3 regions of the Ensifer sp. M14 genome follow, and region 1 is predicted to be linked to each of the others. Evidence: predicted binding sites of a transcription regulator. Region 1 holds the regulator's gene; each other region holds the start of a gene.
The links. Region 1 encodes LexA, which represses DNA repair genes until DNA is damaged. Its sites were predicted from a motif close to TGTTCNNNNTGTGTTCNG; they were not measured.

Region 1 (5,957 bases):
GCGACTTTCGACCGGGCTCCGGAGACTTCCGGTAAAATCGCCGTGATACGGCTTATGGTAACCGAAAACGTTGACTCCCGCTTCATTAGGGCGCCTTCATATGTGGTCATCCAACAGTTGAGGAACTGAGCGATGCCCACCTTCATCATAGAGCGTGAAGTACCCGGAGCCGACAAGCTTAGTCAGGACGACCTCTGCGCGCTGTCGGCGAAATCCAACGCGGTCGTTGCAGATCTTGGCGTGCCCTACACATGGATCACCAGCTACGTCGCCGGCGACAAGATTTATTGCGTCCACGAGGCGCCAACCGCCGACGTTATTCGCGAACATGCAGAAAGAAGCGGATTTCCGGCCAACAGGATCACCGAAGTCGCCGCCGTGATTGGGCCTACGACAGCATCTCAGGGTCGCGGCAAATAGCCGAATCGGTGTTACAATCACACCAGCGGAACACTGACTTCATTGCAGGCCATGCCGCCCGCCCGAACCAATGCGCACCGAGCGCCGTCATTGACTTCCGGCCGTATCAATGCACGCTAGTCCGCCGGTCATTCGGCGCCCACAAGGGCTCCCCGGCACGCCTTTCCAAGGAGACGATCATGGCAAAAGGTCAAGTGCGAAGCAACCGCGAGGTTAGAAAGCCCAAGAAGGACAAGACCGTCAAAGCCGCCGTTACGCCAGAAGGCTCCCAGGTGAAGCTTGCAGGCAGCAGCTTCTCTTTGGGCAAGAAAGACAAAAAGTAAGGCAGCCGCTCCGACTTCGTGAACCAAATACGCCTGTACGTTTTATCAGTGGCCAGTCGGACGGGATGTGCACGTCTCCGCACATCCTGGGCGACTGGTCCCGCGACGAGAAACCAGAAATGATGCCGGCTCCGCAGGACACCCGACCGGCGCGTGAACCTTCCCGCAGACACAAGGAACACTGCGGGCGGCGGCACTTGCCAATCGTCCCGATTGCAGCCGCGAAGATCGATCCGCCGCCAGCCATGCCGCCTGAGGTCGATGCCGGAGGAGTAAAAAACGCCCCGAAACGCTCGCTCTTCCCGCCAATCTTCGTGTCTTCGCGGCCACAGCTTGAAGGGTCGTCATCGTCTTTCGCAAAGAACTGTTGAACACCGCGCGGTACGCGGTCTGCTTGCTGGACTCCGGAACGAAAGCACGGTTCACATCGTTAACCAATCTATCGGCACCACTTCTGACCTAGCGGACGTCCATCGTGCTTGCAGCCTTGCTTATCGCCTCGATTATCGCATCGCCCCACATCGCCCTCAGCGCGGCCACGGTCGACGACCTGCAAACCGACTTCGAATTGGCCATCCCCTGCCAGCAGATCGACGGTCGGAATGTCTGGAAAGGCTCGATCGCCTATTATATCCAGTCGTTCGTCTATCAAGGCGACACGCCGGTCGCGACCGACGCGGCAGATGCGGTGCTGCCGGAGGACAACTCGGCCGAGACCGTGAAGGAATTCGAGGACGCCTGTTCTGCAACGCAGCCGGCTTGAAACGCCCTCTCCTTCTTTGATGCCCGCCTTGCAACGGCTTATTGCCGAGCTATTCCCACTCGCTTCCGTTACTGGCTGCGCATCCGTGCGGCGGCAGTCCGTTGCCGAAGGTGCGCTTTAGCCGGCCACAACCCCACTGGCGGACCGGCCCCGGCATCATCGCGTTCAATGCGATGCCGACTTCATCGAACGGGCTCTGCCTGTTGTCGACGTATTGATACCAGCGAAACCCGAGGACGACGGTCGTTGCGATGACGATCGTCAACAGGATTCGAATCATCTTTTTCATTGCACCCTCATTCCGTGAAAAGCGCGAGGCATAGCAGCTCCGCATGGCATGCCCAGCACCGAGGCAGCCGATAGGCGCACAATTGATACAACATTCACCGAATTTTAGGCACTTGCGGAACACATATGGAACAGATAGTGTCTGTTCTTGATTTGTTTCACGCCTCTGGAGCGACTTGCCATGCTGACCCGCAAGCAACAGGAATTGCTTCTTTTCATCCACGAACGCATGAAGGAGTCTGGTGTTCCGCCATCCTTCGACGAGATGAAGGATGCACTCGACCTGGCATCGAAGTCGGGCATTCACCGGCTGATTACGGCGCTCGAAGAACGTGGTTTCATTCGGCGCCTTCCCAATCGCGCGCGCGCGCTTGAGGTCATCAAGCTGCCGGAAGCTTACGCGGGAAACGCTCAGCCGCGTCGCGGGTTTTCACCAAGCGTCATCGAGGGAAGCCTCGGCAAACCTCCTGCGCCCGCCCCGGCTGCCGCAAAAGCGCCGCCGGTGGCAGACAACAACTCCGTCTCGGTTCCGGTCATGGGCCGTATTGCCGCCGGCGTACCGATCTCGGCGATACAGAACAACACGCACGATATTACGGTGCCGCTCGATATGATCGGCAGCGGCGAGCACTATGCCCTTGAAGTGAAAGGTGATTCGATGATCGAGGCCGGCATCTTCGATGGCGACACGGTGATCATACGCAATGCCACCACAGCCAACCCCGGCGACATCATCGTCGCGCTTGTCGATGACGAAGAAGCGACGTTGAAACGCTTCCGGCGCAAAGGCGCGTCGATTGCGCTCGAGGCGGCCAATCCGGCCTACGAGACACGCATCTTCGGCCCCGATCGCGTCAAGATACAGGGCAAGCTCGTCGGCTTGATCCGCCGCTATCACTAAGCCAGATGACGTTGGCTGTCTTCCTGCTGGAAGGGCCTTCTTATGCTTGAACGTCTCGCCACCTCAAGGGGTAGCGAGACGGAAGTGATCAAGTCGAGCGCTTTAAGCACTCGACAATTTTCATTCGTGTATGGAGTACTCGCCCAACTCGCAGAGGTCCTGCGTGTCTTCGGTCGTATCGAGACCGGAGCCTTCCTCGAATTCGAAGCGCATGTCGTATTTGCAGACATCGCGTCCGTCGGCGATGGTAATTTCCATGCTCTCGCCCGGATTAAGCACCTGCCGCCCGAAGACATCGTCTTCCCACTGGTCGACGCCGACCGGCGACGTATAGAAGTTCGTCAGTACGGCTTTCGTCTTGTTCTTCAGCTGAAAGACGAGATCCTCAGCACTTGCGGTGGCCGTCGTTGCGGCAAAAATGGCAAGAGCGGTCAGGGCGATCTTACATTTCATTTTATGTCATTTCCTCCATTGTCGGTTTTGTTTGACGCTAGCTATACGGCTCGCATCGACGGAATATTCATTCCTGAACCCGTCTAGAGACAATTATCCTTGCACTGACAATACAGGCAGAATCACCATTTCGGGGTACGTCGCCGGCAAACCAGATGCGCGCACGATTATTGGCTGCGCCGACGCGTGAAGCGCACGCGCGGACGGCGGATTGCCTAGGAAAAGCAACCGTCCTTGGCGGCGAAGCAGTAGCAAGCAGACTTCGCCACAGCTGCGCCAGGTGCGCCCGGAACTTGACGGCCCGCGAAGCAGGGCACAACCGGCAAGCGCCGGAATCGACAGGCCACGTGATATCGTCGCGGCACAGCCAGCACGGTGGAATAAGATGGCGGTGCAATCATGCATCGGATTTGTAGCGATTGTCGCTCGCCCATCGAGGGCGCAGGTCAGCGCGTCAGGCACAAAGGGTGCGGGTGCAATCTTATAAACCGCATACGGACGGAGACCGGATCCGATGCTTATTCGAACCATGGCTGCCTTTAACCCGACCGCACCGGACGATCGCACCGTTGCCTTTCGACGATGGCAGCCTAGTTACCCATTCGCGTAACCAAGTGAGGAACTGCTGAATGAACCGTAATGGCCTTTATCTCGTCATCGCCGTGCTCGCTGTCGCCGTCATCGGGCTCGGCGTCTATGCTTATCGCGAAGAAACGAAACCTGCCGGTGTCGAGATCAAGATTGGCGAGGACGGCGTTTCCGTTCAGGAGAATTGAGCAGGCCGCGCATATTCCCAACGAGGCAGCGGGAGGTGGATTTCCGATCGGCGACAGCACGTTCCGCCGGCGACAGCCTTTAGATCCACTGGATACCCGGATGGTACTGCCGAGGGCTGGCATGGGCTGCACCGATATATTGAGACCCGGCTCCCCGATCGCCCCAGCCATTCATCGGCCGCCCCCTTGTCAACACCGCATGCCTCCAAGGCATCAGCCCGTTCGATTGCGAAGGACTGCCTGTCAACGACGGCAGCAATCACCCGCTGGACACCATGGATTTGACCGGGCCGAGGCTCCCGGGAACACTGAAGTTCATTCGGGCAAAATGACTGGCGCGGTCAGGGCACCAGCAGACCCACGCAGACAATTCGGCGCAAGAGAGTGATGGCGCCGCCACAGCACCACCGTTGCCGTCCGCCCGACGAGCGACGGTCACTGCGGCCGAAACATCAGTGTCGGGGCGTGACGAAGCTCCTCCAACGCCCAAGGCAAGACTTGCCTGCGTCTCACGGTTCTCCGCACTGAGCCGCAGGAGCGCATCTCAGGCAAGGTTTAACCGTTCTGGGAAACGATAGATGGAATCGAGATAGATTGCTGCTCCCCGGAAATTAAAGCCGACGCAGGATCGGCGTTCCGAAGGAGCGCTTCGAATATAAAGCTTTAGGTGAAATTTTGGAGGCCTCGCCCGGACTTGAGGAATGGCGGGATGTCAATCACTTACGGCAGCACGTTGCCACACTTTCATGAATTGTTTTCTTTTAAGAAGCAAAGGGCTCTGCCACAGCTTGCCACACCTCTTTTGCTGTCGGAGATCATCCAGGAATTCGATCGGCTGCCGTGCAGTGACGCAACCGATTGAAACAACAATCGTGGCATTCGGAAGATTTGGAGGCGAAGAAGGTCCTTCAGAAATTGAACCGCATGCCAAGGACATTTGCATTGGAGCCGCCGTGCATGTCGCCGAGCGTCCCCCAGGCTCCGGACCGGTGGTGAACCCGCCAGAAGAAATCGACGTTGGGCATTGTGTCGAAGGAAAGGTTCAACTCGGGGCCGAGATAGAACAGGGTTCTGGCGTTCCCGTTACGTTCCAGCTCGTTCTGGCGCTCCCGTCCTTCCTGAGTATGCGTGACATAGCTGATGCCAAACGTAAGGGCTGGCGAGATCCGGACAGCATCGCCAATCTCGAAACCGTCGTAGCGACCGACGACGCCGCCCCAGAATTCCGCATTCGGATGCCCGCCGAATCTTCCGGCGAGCCCCGCTTCCAGTCCGAACCTGAAGGAGCCCATCCTTGCCGGGAAGTACTGGTAGCCGACGCCTACGATCGGAAGGTCAGCGTATGTGACACCGAAAGGATTGCCTGCCTGGAGCATGTCCGCATCGACCATCGCGCCGCCGAAGGCGAATACCGACTGATCGACGTCGCGGTTCTGTGCCTGCGCGTCGGTTTTTCCCAAAAATGGCATCGTGGCAGCGCCGAGCAGCAGAGCAAGCGGGATGGCAGTTGAAGCCTTCATATCGGATCTATTACGAACGAGCGAGTGCCGAGCCGCAGCTTGGGCTGTGGTTTCGGCATGCGTTTGAATAGAAGAATTCCTGCCAAGTCCACCTCTCAGCGTTGCAGGACCAATTGTCTGCAAGAAAGGTTAAATTGCCATGTATGGCTAGCACCTTTGCCCCAGGAGAGGGCGCCAGCTTTCCGGAACCCTTGTAGCGCAGGCGATTGCGGCATGTCTAGCTAGAGGGGTTGTTCGGGACTTATTTTGTGACTTTGTGTCGCGATTTTGTTTTCGCCGACCATTCGGCGACCAACGTTTATAGCGAAATTTTACCGATCACATTTGTCCCTAGACCGATAGGTATGGGCCGCTTAACGGCTCCGTGCAGAATGGAGACCGATTGTGGACACAATCCCTTCCTTTACCGACCTGCCGGTAAAGGACTGCGTGAAGCCCGCCTGGTGGCCGTCTTCCTCTGCGCGTAGGCCACCTGGGCCGAAGGGTCTGACGACGATGTACGGACGGGAAGAC
Region 2 (5,957 bases), 730 kb from region 1:
AGTCCGTGACCCCGGGTCAATCCGTGACCCCCGGGTCAGTCTTTACCCCGAGACAGCCGAAGCTGTCGTGATTCTCGTCCTTGCCGCACGACGCAGAAGCAATTGATCTGCGCCAACGCCCATCTGCCGCGCATCGCGACCGCTGTCGCGGCACGATGCTGTCGATGGTTCTGTAGGCAAAGCTGGAGAAGCGTTGCCGTTTACTGGAACGACGTCTCGTAGAAGCTTCTGAGCTTGCGGGAATGCAGCTTCTCGGGCGGCATCGAAGCCAGCTTCTGCAGAGCCAGAATACCGATCTTCAGATGCTGGCTGACCTGCGTCCGATAGAAGGCCGTGGCCATTCCCGGAAGCTTGAGCTCGCCGTGCAGCGGTTTGTCGGAAACGCAAAGCAGCGTGCCGTAGGGCACCCGGAAGCGGAAGCCGTTGGCAGCGATTGTCGCCGATTCCATGTCGAGCGCGATGGCGCGCGCCTGCGACAGGCGCTTGACCGGTCCGCGCTGGTCGCGCAGTTCCCAGTTGCGGTTGTCGATGGTGGCGACGGTGCCGGTGCGCATGATCTGTTTGAGATCGTAGTCGCGATAGCCGGTGACTTCGGCAACGGCATCCTGCAGCGCCACCTGAACCTCGGCAAGGGCCGGCAGTGGGATCCAGACCGGTAGGTCGTCGTCCAGCACATGGTCTTCGCGCATATAGGCATGGGCGAGCACGTAGTCGCCGAGGCGCTGGCTGTTTCTGAGGCCGGCGCAATGGCCGAGCATCAACCAGACATGCGGGCGCAGCACGGCGATATGGTCGGTGATCGTCTTTGCGTTGGACGGGCCGACGCCGATATTGACCATGGTGATACCGCCATGGCCCTTTTTCTTCAGGTGGTAGGCGGGCATCTGCGGCAGACGGGCGAGCGTATAATCCGTTTCGGGCTTGTCGGCGCCGGCAGGCGTGATGATGTTGCCGGGCTCGACGAAGGCCGTGTAGCCGTTGCCGCCTTCCGCCATCTGTTGGCGTGCCCAGGCGCAGAACTCGTCGATATAGAACTGGTAGTTGGTGAACAGCACGAAGTTCTGAAAATGCGTCGCACTCGTGGCCGTGTAGTGGCTGAGGCGGGCCAGTGAATAGTCGATGCGCTGGGCTGTAAACGGTGCCAGCGGCGATGGCTCGCCCGGGCCTGGTTCATAGGAGCCGTTGGCGATCTCATCGTCAGTTGTCGTCAGGTCCGGCGCGTCGAACAGGTCGCGCAGCGGAATATCGATGGATTCGCCCGCGGACGCTTCGACATGCGCACCTTCACCGAACGCAAAATGCAGCGGGATAGGCGTCGAAGATTCGGAAACGGTGACGCCGAGGCCGTGATTGCGCATCAGGTGCCCCAGCTGTTCCTTCAGATAGTGCCGGAACAGTTTCGGTCGCGTGATCGTTGTGGTGTAAACGCCCGGCGCGCTGACATATCCGTATGACAGGCGGGAATCGACATGGCCGAAGCTGCTGGTTTCGATGCTGACCTGTGGGTAGCAGGCGCGATAGCGCGTCATCGGAACGCCGTTCTTGCCCAGCCCCTCGAAAGCCTCTGTGAGGAACCGGGTATTGCGATCGTAAAGCGCCTCCAGGCAATCGACCGCGTCCGCAGGATCTTCGAAGAACTGCGGCTCGAACGGGTCGGGTGTGGAGACGGAAAGGACGGAGTGTGAAGAGATTCGCTTGTTCATGTCGCATTATAGGCTGAGGCTTCTGACAAGCAAACGACAAGATGCGGCATGCACAACCGCGCCGATCAGAACAACTTTAGCGCGGTCCGGCGAGAATGATGGCGCTGCCGACGAGGGCGACGGTCATTCCGGTCAGATCCCAGCGATCGGGCCTGATGCCTTCGGCAAGCCACAGCCAGACGAGTGACGCGGCGATATAGACCCCGCCATAGGCGGCATAGGCGCGGCCGGCCGCTTCGCTGTCGATCAGCGTCAGCAGCCAGGCAAACAGTGCCAATGATGCGACGCCCGGGATCAGCCACCAGATCGGCTTGTCGAGTTTCAACCAGGCCCAGAACGCGAAGCATCCGGCGATCTCGGCAAGGGCGGCAAGGGAGTAAACGGCATAGGCTGGCATCGGCGGTGGGTCCTTTCAACCGTGAAAGGATAGGAAGGAGCGCAGCGATGCAAGAGAGGCAGGCAAAGGAAAAGGCGCCGGTGGCGCCTTGGGTCAGCTCATGGATTGACGCTGCAGCGTCACGAAGAGAACGAGACCGGCGCCCTGCTTGCCGATGCCGAGGCCGTTGGCCTTGCTATAGGCGAGCGCCCCTACCGGCGCCATCAGCAGGCTGGCAAGTGCAAGAACACGCAGCGAGAGAAAGGCGGAGGTGGAAAGGGCGGCCAGCATGGCGTTTACTCCGTTAGAGCTTGGCTTGGCAGTATTGCGCCGTGTGCGCGGTGCAATCAGTCAGCGAGCCGAGATAGGTGTTGGTGCGGCGACGTTCGGTGTCTGCACTGACCGCGGCGGCAAGGGTCATCGCGAAAACAACCATCAGAAGGCTGATAATGGTGAGGCGCCGAGCAAGAATGTCCATGGTTCTGTCCGTTGGTCTGGAGGCGGTTCAAATCGATTGAGTGGGTTTTCGCACAACCAAACTGAACTCTTGCTGATATCGCCGTTCATCTGGCGTTCATCTTGCGATTGATGTCGCCGTCATTCTCGCGGGAAGGGCGCACAAAACTCCGCGATCAGGCATGGGCGGTGTTGGGCTGACGGCTGGATGGGCCTGCCATTGCAAAAAAACAAAACCCGCCGAAAATCTCGGCGGGCTTGTAAATGAACTGAAGGTCACCCGAGGGGCGCCCATTTTGAAAGGGTCTCTCCGAGAGCATCCTGCCTTCAGATGGAATCGCTGAAGGCGCGGCGCTTTCTAGAGGCGCGACCAGGTCTGCGTTTTGCAGAGAACCTTGAGCACGCATCCCTTCATTTTTAGCGAGTTGCCGTCGACGGCACCGGAACCGCTATAGGTCTTGTCGGTTTCCGGATCGGTGATTTCCCCGGAATAGTTGCCGCCTGTGCCGGTCAGGTTGCCTATCCGCTTGCCGACGTATTTTCCGGTCTTCAGCGTGACGCAGTAGGCGCCGCCGCAAGGGGCGATTTCGGCTGTCGCGCCGGTTGCGGTCTTCCAGTTGCCGATGATCGGCTCGGCGGCATTGGCCGCTCCGGCAACGCCAACAGCGAGAGCCGCTGTCATGAGCAGGGTGCGTATCATTCATTCCTCCAGATAGAAGTCGCCGGCGCGGTCCGCTTCGCCGGCATCTCTGCAAATATCCTCGTTTGAAAGGCAGTCTCCTCACCGCCGCCGGCAAGATAGCTTACGCGCACGTAAAGGTAAACTGGCTTGAACGCGGCCGTTTATGCTTTTTCTTTGCCGGTTTCCGATGGAGAAAAATCGAGGAAACACAGCATTGGCGTAGTTGTGTCCTTTTTTCGTGGTTACCGTTTGGTTGAAATCGGCGGTTGAATATTTCGTAAATTTTTATGCAAATGCGCCGGATTTCCGGCCTTTCGATGTTTAACAAAAACTCAAGTTTACCAAGTGTTTGAACTTTGTTTGTCTCAAATTAATCATGCATTTTAAGCGCGTATTGAAGGCCGTGCTGCATAGTAAGACCCATAAGACGAGCGGAGAAATTCACCCCGCCGAATGACCGAAGATGACGCTGCAAAAGACGGCGCGGTTCGGAAAGGCCCACAAAGAGGCACGGTCGAACAGGGACCAAAAACAAATGCTGATCTGGAGCATGGTCCGCCTCAAAAGGGTGGGCCGCTTCGGAAAATCAACCAGGCAAAACAGGGACAAAAAAATGGCACGCTTTGATATGCAGGTTGCTTCGAATACCGCGATGGGTGGTGAAAACCAGGCGGACGTCTTTTGCGAAATGGGTCTGGCCTATGCGACCGGCCGCGGTCGTCCGGTCGATCTGGTGGCCGCTCACAAATGGCTGAACATCGCCGCTATCAAGGGCTGCGACCGCGCCGTCGATCTGCGCGCCGACCTGTCTATGACCATGAGCAAGGCCGACCTCGCCGCAGCGCTTCGTGCCGCCCGCGAGTGGATGACGGTTCACTGATCAACAGACGGGGCTCGCGCTCCCGTCCGGCGGCGCCCGCCAGTAAGCAGGCGCCGGGATATGAAGGCCTATTTGCCGCCTGCCAGCTTTGCGAGAACCTGTGGTAGGGCGGCTTCAAACAGATCCATCTCCGCGTCCGGGCCCGTACTGACGCGAATGCAGCGATTGAGCGGGGCGACGCCGGGCATGCGGATGAAGATGCCGTGGTCGCTCATCAGGGCATCGACGATCGCGCGCGCATAGACCGCGTCGCGCCCACAATCGATCGCAACGAAATTCGTTGCCGACACGAGCGGCGACAAGCCGTTGCGTCTAGCGATCTCGGCGATGCGTTCGCGCGAATGCGCAATTCTTGCTGTGACAGTTGCCAGATAATCCCGATCCGCGAGCGCTGCCACTGCCGCCGCAACGCCGATCCTGTTCATCCCGAAATGATTGCGGATCTTGTCGAACGCCTGGGCGGTGCCGGGCGTGGTGATGACGTAACCGACTCGCGAGCCGGCAAGGCCGTAGGCTTTCGAGAAAGTCCGGGTTCTCACGACATTGGGCATGTCGATGAACGCGTCGATCACCGGCAGAGCTTCTGTCGGCGCCGTCTCGCAATAGGCCTCATCCAGAATGAACAGCGTGGTTTCGGGCAGCGCCTTGGCGAATTCGACGATTCGCTCGGCCTCCCACCAGCTTCCCATCGGATTATCGGGATTGGCGAAGTAGACGAGCGGAGCGTTTTCTTTTTTGACGGCGGCAAGCAATCCGTCGAGATCTTCGCTATCGCCGACATAGGGCACTGTCACCAGCCGCCCCCCGTGACCGACGACGTGGTAGTTGAACGTCGGATACGCGCCGAACGAGGTGACGACGGGCATACCCGGCTCGATCACCATCCGCACGATCTGGCCGAGCAATCCGTCGATGCCTTCGCCGATCGCAATGTTGCCGGCAGAGACACCAAGTCGAGTGGCCAGCGCCTGCTTCAGATCATGATTTTCCGGGTCCGCATATTTCCACGTGCCCGTCGCCGCCTCGCGCATCGCTTGGACGACGCTTTCGGCTGGCCCGAAGCCGCTTTCATTGGCACCGATACGGGCCGCGATCGCGCGCCCGCGTTGGCGTTCAATGGCTTCAGGCCCGACGAAGGGGATGGTGGAGGGCAGGGATTGGATGAGCGGCGTGAAGCGAGAGAATGCGGACATGCTTTATATAAGGCCCCGTTCGAACAAAGTTCTCGGAACTTAGCGCATGCATTGGCAATGCGGAATCGCCTTGGTGAGAAAAAGCCGACGCGATCTGTGCGGTTTTGACGACCGGTTGCACCTGCTCCAAGGGGCTTAACGGCGCTTGGGTGTTTTCGCGTTCTGGCCGGTAAAGAATTCCTGCCGGATGATCTCGCGCAGCAGGGTCTGTTCGATCGGCTTGATGAACTGCACCCCGATGCGCTCGCCATTGCGATAGACCTCGGCGCAGCCGATACGAAGCGAAGTGCCGATGATGTGGAGATAATAGTGCTGTGGCAGGCCGATCGTGGTCTGCACGGCAAAGCTGGCGCCGCCGCGGGAGATGTCGATCATCCGACAGGTGCGGACCGACACGCTGCCAAGCCCCGGCTGTACCGTTGTCAGGGTGGCGGCATGGCCGATGGAAAAGCGTTCGTAGCGACGCTCGTAGAACGGCGAGGGCACGCAGGAATACATCGTCTGCTGCATCTGTCATTCTCCGCCTGCGCCGGATCGCGAAATGCGATCATTCGGCCTTCGATCGTGGGCAATTCATTTGCCCACGCTTAATCCTCGCGTGAATGCCGAGGTAAGTCGAGTGCAGTCTCGGCGCAGAAGTTTGCAATCCCCTGAAGGAGATCGATAA
Region 3 (5,957 bases), 2.1 Mb from region 1:
ATGACGAGATCATAGAAGATGCGGGGCCGAAGCCGCGGCAGCATGCTCATCTGCGCACGGCTTTCGATCTGGAAGACGCCGATCGTGTCGGCCCGGCAGATCATGTCGTAGACCGCCTCCTGGTGATCCTTGAACAGCGTATGCAGGTCTTTCCTGACACCGTAATGCCGCTCCATCAGCTTGAAGGCCCGGGCAATGCAGGTCAGCATGCCGAGCGCCAGCACGTCGATCTTCAGGATTTTGAGCGTATCGAGGTCGTCCTTGTCCCACTCGATCATGTAGCGGTCGGGCATCGCCGTGTTCATGATCGGCACCACCTCGTCGAGCCGATCGCGGGTGATGACGAAGCCGCCGACATGCTGGGAGAGATGGCGAGGAAAGCTCATCAGTTCGGTGGCATAGTCGAGCACCCGCACCGTCGTCGGATCCTTGGTGTCGAGGCCGGCAGCCTTGGCCTCCCGCTCCGACAGGTCGGCGGCCGACCAACCCCAGACCGAACCGGCAAGCGCCGACTGCACGTCCTCGGAAAAGCCGAAGGCCTTTGCCGTTTCGCGGCCGGCTGAGCGCGCCCGGTAGCTGATGACGGCCGCGGTCAGCCCCGCATGTTCCTTGCCGTAAGTCCGGTAGATATGCTGGATGACCTCTTCCCGCTTCTCATGCTCGAAATCGACGTCGATATCCGGCGGCTCGTCCCGCTCGGTCGACAGGAAGCGGTCGAAGAGCAGGGTCGTCGAAAGCGGATCGACCTCGGTGATAGCAAGACAGTAACAGACCGTCGAATTCGCCGCCGATCCGCGCCCCTGGCAGAGAATGTCGACGCTTCGCGCATATTCCATGATGTTGCGCACGGTCAGGAAATAGGGCTCGTAGCGCTTGCTGGCGATCAGATCGAGCTCGTATTCGATCTGGGTCGAGACCTTCTCGGGAATGCCTCCGGGATAGCGCACATGGGCGCCCTCCATCGTCAGCCGCCTGAGGGTCTGCGTCGTCGTCTCGCCGGCAAAACTCTCGTCGGGATATTGGTATTCGAGTTGCGCCAAAGTGAAATTCAACCGGCGGAAAAAATGCCCGGTATTGGTGATCGCCTCCGGATAGTCACGAAAGATCCGCGCCATTTCCGCCGGCGGTTTCAGATGCCGTTCGGCGTTCGCCTGAAGCCGAAACCCGGCCTGCGCCACCGTCACATGCTCGCGGATGGCGGTGACGATATCGGCAAGCGGCCGGCGCGCCGGCTCGTGAAACAGCGGGCTGTTGGTGGCGATCAGCCGCGTGCCCGCGTTGCGGGCGATGGTGGCCAGTCCGGCAAAGACAAGCTGGTCGAAACCGTCATAGCGTGGGACCAGCGCCAGATAGAGCCGGTCGGCAAAATGCGGTTTCAGCCGCTTGAGAAACGCCGTGAGATTGTTGGCCTCCGGCGCACCGATCACCGGATCGGGCAGGACGGCAAGGAGGATATCCTCGCCCCATTCGACAAGATCGGCCTCATGGAGCGTGCAGGTGCCCTTTGTCGCGCGCAAGTTCCCAGCACTCAGCATGCGGCAGAGGTTGCCCCAGCCGCGGCGGTTGCGCGGATAGGCGAGCACATCCGGGATATCCTCGGCAAAAGAAAGCCGGGCGCCGGGCTGGAAGGCATATCCCTCCACCTTCGCCTGCGCATGGGCGCGCACCACGCCCGCCACCGTGTTACGATCGGCGACCCCGAGACCGGAAATGCCAAGGCGGCTGGCGGCAACGATCATTTCGCCCGGATGAGAGGCTCCCTCGAGGAAGGAGAAATTCGACCAGGCGCCGATCTCGAAATAGGGCGTCGTCATGCGAAGACCCCATGCATGAACCAGCGCGGCTGCGTCGGTCCGCCATAATGGCCTTCTCGAAACAGCCAGAAGCGCCGGCCTCTCTCATCCTCCACCCGGAAATAATCCCGCTCGGCTGCCTTTTCGCCATCGACCCACCATTCGGCCGCGATCCGTTCCGGGCCTTCGGCGCGCGCGATACGGTGAAGGCTGCGCCGCCAGCGAAAGCTTCTGGGCGGCCCCTCCGGCACCTCGGCCACGGCTTCCACCGGTTCCGGACTTTGAAACAGCCGCTGCGGCCGAACGGAGGCCGCCAGAAGCGCGGCCGGAACTGAGCAAGCGCCCTCCTCTGCCGTCTTCAGCATTCCCACATCCGCAAGCGGCTGAAAAACGGCGGCACGCTCCGGCACATGGCTCTCAGACAGCACGGGCAGAAACAGGCTTTCCGCCCCCAGCCGCGCCATGACCCTGTCGGCAAAGGCGGCAAGCGGTCGCTGCCGATCCGGCGTGCCGGAAAAATCCTCCTGCATCACCTCGTATTTTTCGCTTTTGGGAACCGACAGCCGCAGGATCTCGAAGCCGAAACCGGCATCGAGATCGTCATGCACCGCCTGCAGCCGCTCGCGGAACAGGCCGGCAATGCGGTCCGGATCAATCAGCGGCGAAGAGGTTCCGGCCGCAATGCGAAAGACCCGGCCATCGACGCGAAAGAGCAAGAGCTCGAACAACCGCCCGCCTTCACCGCGCTTTTCCAGCTCCGGTTTCAGCCTTGCCGCCAGTTCCTGCGTCAGGCCGAGAATATCGGCCTCGCCCTGGACCGGCTCTGAAAGCCGCCGCTCGGCCGAGAGGCTGGCGACGGGAAGCCGCGGCGAAAGCGGCTCGTCCTCCAGCCCCATGGCCTGATCGAGGCGCAGGAGCAGCATGGACCCGAAGCGGCGGGCAAGCGGCGCCCGTGGCGCCTCGATGATGTCGCCGACCTGCTTGAGGCCGACCCGGCCAAGCGTTTCGATCATGTCGGCCGGAAGCCTGAGGGCAGCCATCGGCAGCGGCGCAAGCAGGCGCGCTGCCTCCTCCGGAGCGATCACGCCTTGCGCGCCAAAGCGCGCCACGGCCCAAGAGAGCCCGGCTGAAGACGAGATCGCCGCACGCGCCTCGATACCCAAATGAAAGAGCCGGGCGAGCAGGTCGTCGAGAAGCGATTTCTCGCCGCCGAGGAGATGGGCGCAGCCGGTGATGTCGAGATAAAGGCCGGTTTCGCCATCGAGCGCCACCAGCGGCGTATAGCGACTGCACCAGTCCGCGAGCCCTTCCAGAAGAGCGCGGTCCGCCGCGCGGTCGGCGGGCAGCACATCGACCTCGGGGCACATGGCCCGGGCCTCGGCAACGCCCTGGCCCAGCTGGAATCCTGTTTTTTCGGCAAGACCATCGAGTGCCACGAGGCGCATGGCATTCCTGGCCCTATCGGCAAAGACGACAGGCGGATGTTCAGGACGCCCGCGGGAAAGCCAGGAGGTGCCCCAGCGGCTCCGCGCCACCCGGTCGGCCGGAAGATGCGGAAAGTCCAGCGACAGAATGCGCTGGTTGTGGGTCTGCCGCAGCAGCGGCTGGTAGGGGCTCGACGGGGTAAAAGCGGCGGTCATGGGGGTTCCACTCCAGGAAGAGGCCGACGGGAGCAGGAGACCTGCTCTTTTCGGCAATGACGTGAAAGACGGGATGGCCGATGCTGCCGCAAAGCATCGAACCGTCAGGAAGGGGGCGCTCGCGGGCGGGCGCCGGTTCGATATGAAGCCGGAAGAAGGCGCTGCTCGCCTCCTCGTGGCCGGATTGACGCAGAAGAAGCAAAGGAATGCGACCGGCACGGGCGCGAACATGCAGCCGCCGGCTTTCGCTCAAGGCCAGCGATGCCGGATTGCCGCGAATTTCGAGAATGACGGCGCAGAAGGCCGAAACGGAAAGCGCCGTCTCGGCAATCCAGAGCGCGTCCTTCACCGTGCGCGGCAGGCTGAGAATCAGGCTTCGAATGTCGAGCCCATACGCCTTCAGACCGAGACCATAGGGCAGGCCGGCCTCGGTCGAGGCCAGCGACTGACTGATCCACAGCACCGGCGCCGCCGCATCGCCCTTCTGCTGGCGCGCCTGCTGACAGAGGGCGACAAGCGCGGTTGCAAATCCGGCAGCAGCCCCGGCATCGCGCGTCTCGGAATTGCGGATCTCAGTCATGCCTTCAAGCGGCAGCCCGCCCTCAAGGATAGCGTCGAGTTCGGGAATGCCAAGCGGCAGGACCTTGCGGCCGGAGGACTGGGTGCCCTCTTGCCTGCGCCGGAAGCCTGCTGGATCGGCCGCCTTGACTGTCTTCACGACGCCCGCAAGCCTGCGATTTTCGATCTGGGCTATGGTTTCGCGAAGCGAAAGAACGGTCTCCCGCTGCACGGCGTTCTCGGCCATGACGGTCAACTCCCATTTAAGTTGTTCCTGTTATGTTCTTATAGATTCCAGAGCTGTCAGGATGAGTCAACAGCCAAATTTAAGAATTTATTCCTTGGCCTTTGCATCAGGAATTCAACACTCGAAAAACAAAGCCAAAATCGCTATATGGAGGGCAACAAGGAGTGCCTATGGCCCGCATTGACCAGACCGATGATTGGCGGGAACGCCACGCACCGACGCTCACCACATTCGAACAGCTTGCAGTGGAAGCCTACGGCCACCTGCCGCAGGAGTTCCGCCAGCTGACGACCGACCTCATCATCGAGGTTGCCGACTTTCCAACCGACGACGTTTTCGAGGACATGGCGCTGGAAACGCCGTTCGACCTGCTCGGCCTGTTCGAGGGCCGCGGGATTACCGAACGCTTCACCATGGAAACGGGCGAGTTTCCAAACCGGATCACGCTTTATCGCCGCCCGATCATCGACTACTGGGCGGAGAACGAGGAAACGCTTGGTGATATCATCACCCATGTGCTGATCCACGAAATCGGCCACCATTTCGGCCTCTCCGACGACGACATGGAGCGGATCGAGGCTAGCGTCGAGCACGTGGGCAACTAAGCCCCAATCCGCTCTGAGGCAGAGCCCTGAAGAACAATCGGAAGACAAAGAAACGCTCCGGCCGGAAGGGAGGAGCGTTCCTGCTTTTTACTGCTCCGACAGCTTGATGTCGGGATTATAATCCTTGCCTTCGACTTCCTTGAATACGGCCTGCCCACATTGCATGTACTGCGTATCCGCATTGAAGGCGTAGGTCGGCGAGCCGTGCAGGGACCAGCCCTGGTTCAGCGCCGCGGTCACCTTATGGCAGAAGGACGCATCGTCGGGGCCGGTGAGGAAGCGGTACAGTTTCAAAATCTTACCTTTCGTTTTTCAATCGTGTCCGCCTTGGCGGCGAGCTTCAGGGCCTGGTCGAGATGCAGCCGCTCGATCATTCGGCCATGAAGATTGATGACGCCCCTGTCGGCGTTCTCCGGCAGCGCGAAGGCGGCGATGATGGCGCGCGCCTCGTCGACGGCGGCCTGCTCGACGCCGAAGCGCTCGTTGGCCGGACCGATCTGCAAGGGGTGGATCAGCATCTTGCCGTCATAGCCCATGTCGCGCCCCTGCCGGCACTCCTCGTCGAAACCATCGGCATCGCGGAAATCGTTGAACACCGCATCGATGACATCAAGGCCGTTGCCGCGGGCGGCGAGCAGGATCTGCATCAGCCACGGAATGAGGTAAGGCCGACCGGGACGGTCTGGAACGCCCGTCTCCTTGCGCAGGTCGTTGAGGCCGACGACGAAACAATCGAGCCTGCCGCCGAAGGTGCGGCCGGTTTCGGCGATCGCGGGGGCATTAACGACACCGCGCGGCGTCTCGATCATCGCCCAGAGGCGCAAGCCCTCCGGCGCGTCGTTGTCGGAAAGCCAGTCGGCGACGATCTGGATATCGCCCGGGCTTTCGACCTTGGGCAACAGGATCGCGTCAGGCTTTGCCTGAAGAGCCGCCGCCAGATCCTCCTGGCCGAAGCCCGATCCGAGCGCGTTGATGCGGATGACGATCTCGCAATCCGGCCGGCTTTCGCTGAGGTAGCGCACAAGTCCCTCACGCGCCTCCACCTTGCGCTCGGGCGCCACCGCATCCTCAAGGTCGAAGATCGCGGCATCGGCCGCCAGTTGCGAAACTTTCA

Region 2: a site for LexA is predicted at 3,564-3,581, ahead of BLJAPNOD_RS17905 (sel1 repeat family protein). Genes of this name have one in related genera too.
Region 3: a site for LexA is predicted at 4,261-4,278, ahead of BLJAPNOD_RS04080 (metallopeptidase family protein). Genes of this name have one in related genera too.

The regions. Positions count from the first base shown of each region.
Region 1 covers NZ_QJNR01000004.1:2,952,480-2,958,436, forward strand. Annotated here, with positions in the region: gene BLJAPNOD_RS14180 (DUF4242 domain-containing protein) at 133-420, shown strand; gene BLJAPNOD_RS35625 (hypothetical protein) at 600-743, shown strand; gene BLJAPNOD_RS14185 (hypothetical protein) at 1,219-1,506, shown strand; gene BLJAPNOD_RS14190 (hypothetical protein) at 1,556-1,795, opposite strand; gene lexA (transcriptional repressor LexA) at 1,976-2,695, shown strand; gene BLJAPNOD_RS14200 (hypothetical protein) at 2,816-3,148, opposite strand; gene BLJAPNOD_RS14205 (hypothetical protein) at 3,778-3,924, shown strand; partial or broken gene BLJAPNOD_RS36475 (GFA family protein) at 4,113-4,256, shown strand; gene BLJAPNOD_RS14215 (hypothetical protein) at 4,833-5,444, opposite strand.
Region 2 covers NZ_QJNR01000004.1:3,681,371-3,687,327, reverse strand. Annotated here, with positions in the region: gene BLJAPNOD_RS17935 (diacylglycerol kinase family protein) at 1-9, shown strand, start outside; gene BLJAPNOD_RS17930 (AMP nucleosidase) at 201-1,703, opposite strand; gene BLJAPNOD_RS17925 (YnfA family protein) at 1,780-2,100, opposite strand; gene BLJAPNOD_RS17920 (hypothetical protein) at 2,194-2,370, opposite strand; gene BLJAPNOD_RS17915 (hypothetical protein) at 2,384-2,557, opposite strand; gene BLJAPNOD_RS17910 (DUF2147 domain-containing protein) at 2,894-3,235, opposite strand; gene BLJAPNOD_RS17905 (sel1 repeat family protein) at 3,831-4,097, shown strand; gene BLJAPNOD_RS17900 (pyridoxal phosphate-dependent aminotransferase) at 4,166-5,290, opposite strand; gene BLJAPNOD_RS17895 (PilZ domain-containing protein) at 5,426-5,800, opposite strand.
Region 3 covers NZ_QJNR01000004.1:828,292-834,248, reverse strand. Annotated here, with positions in the region: gene BLJAPNOD_RS04090 (error-prone DNA polymerase) at 1-1,814, opposite strand, end outside; gene BLJAPNOD_RS04085 (DNA polymerase Y family protein) at 1,811-3,328, opposite strand; gene BLJAPNOD_RS35855 (hypothetical protein) at 3,279-4,238, opposite strand; gene BLJAPNOD_RS04080 (metallopeptidase family protein) at 4,409-4,843, shown strand; gene BLJAPNOD_RS04075 (DUF1737 domain-containing protein) at 4,931-5,137, opposite strand; gene BLJAPNOD_RS04070 (CoA ester lyase) at 5,134-5,957, opposite strand, start outside.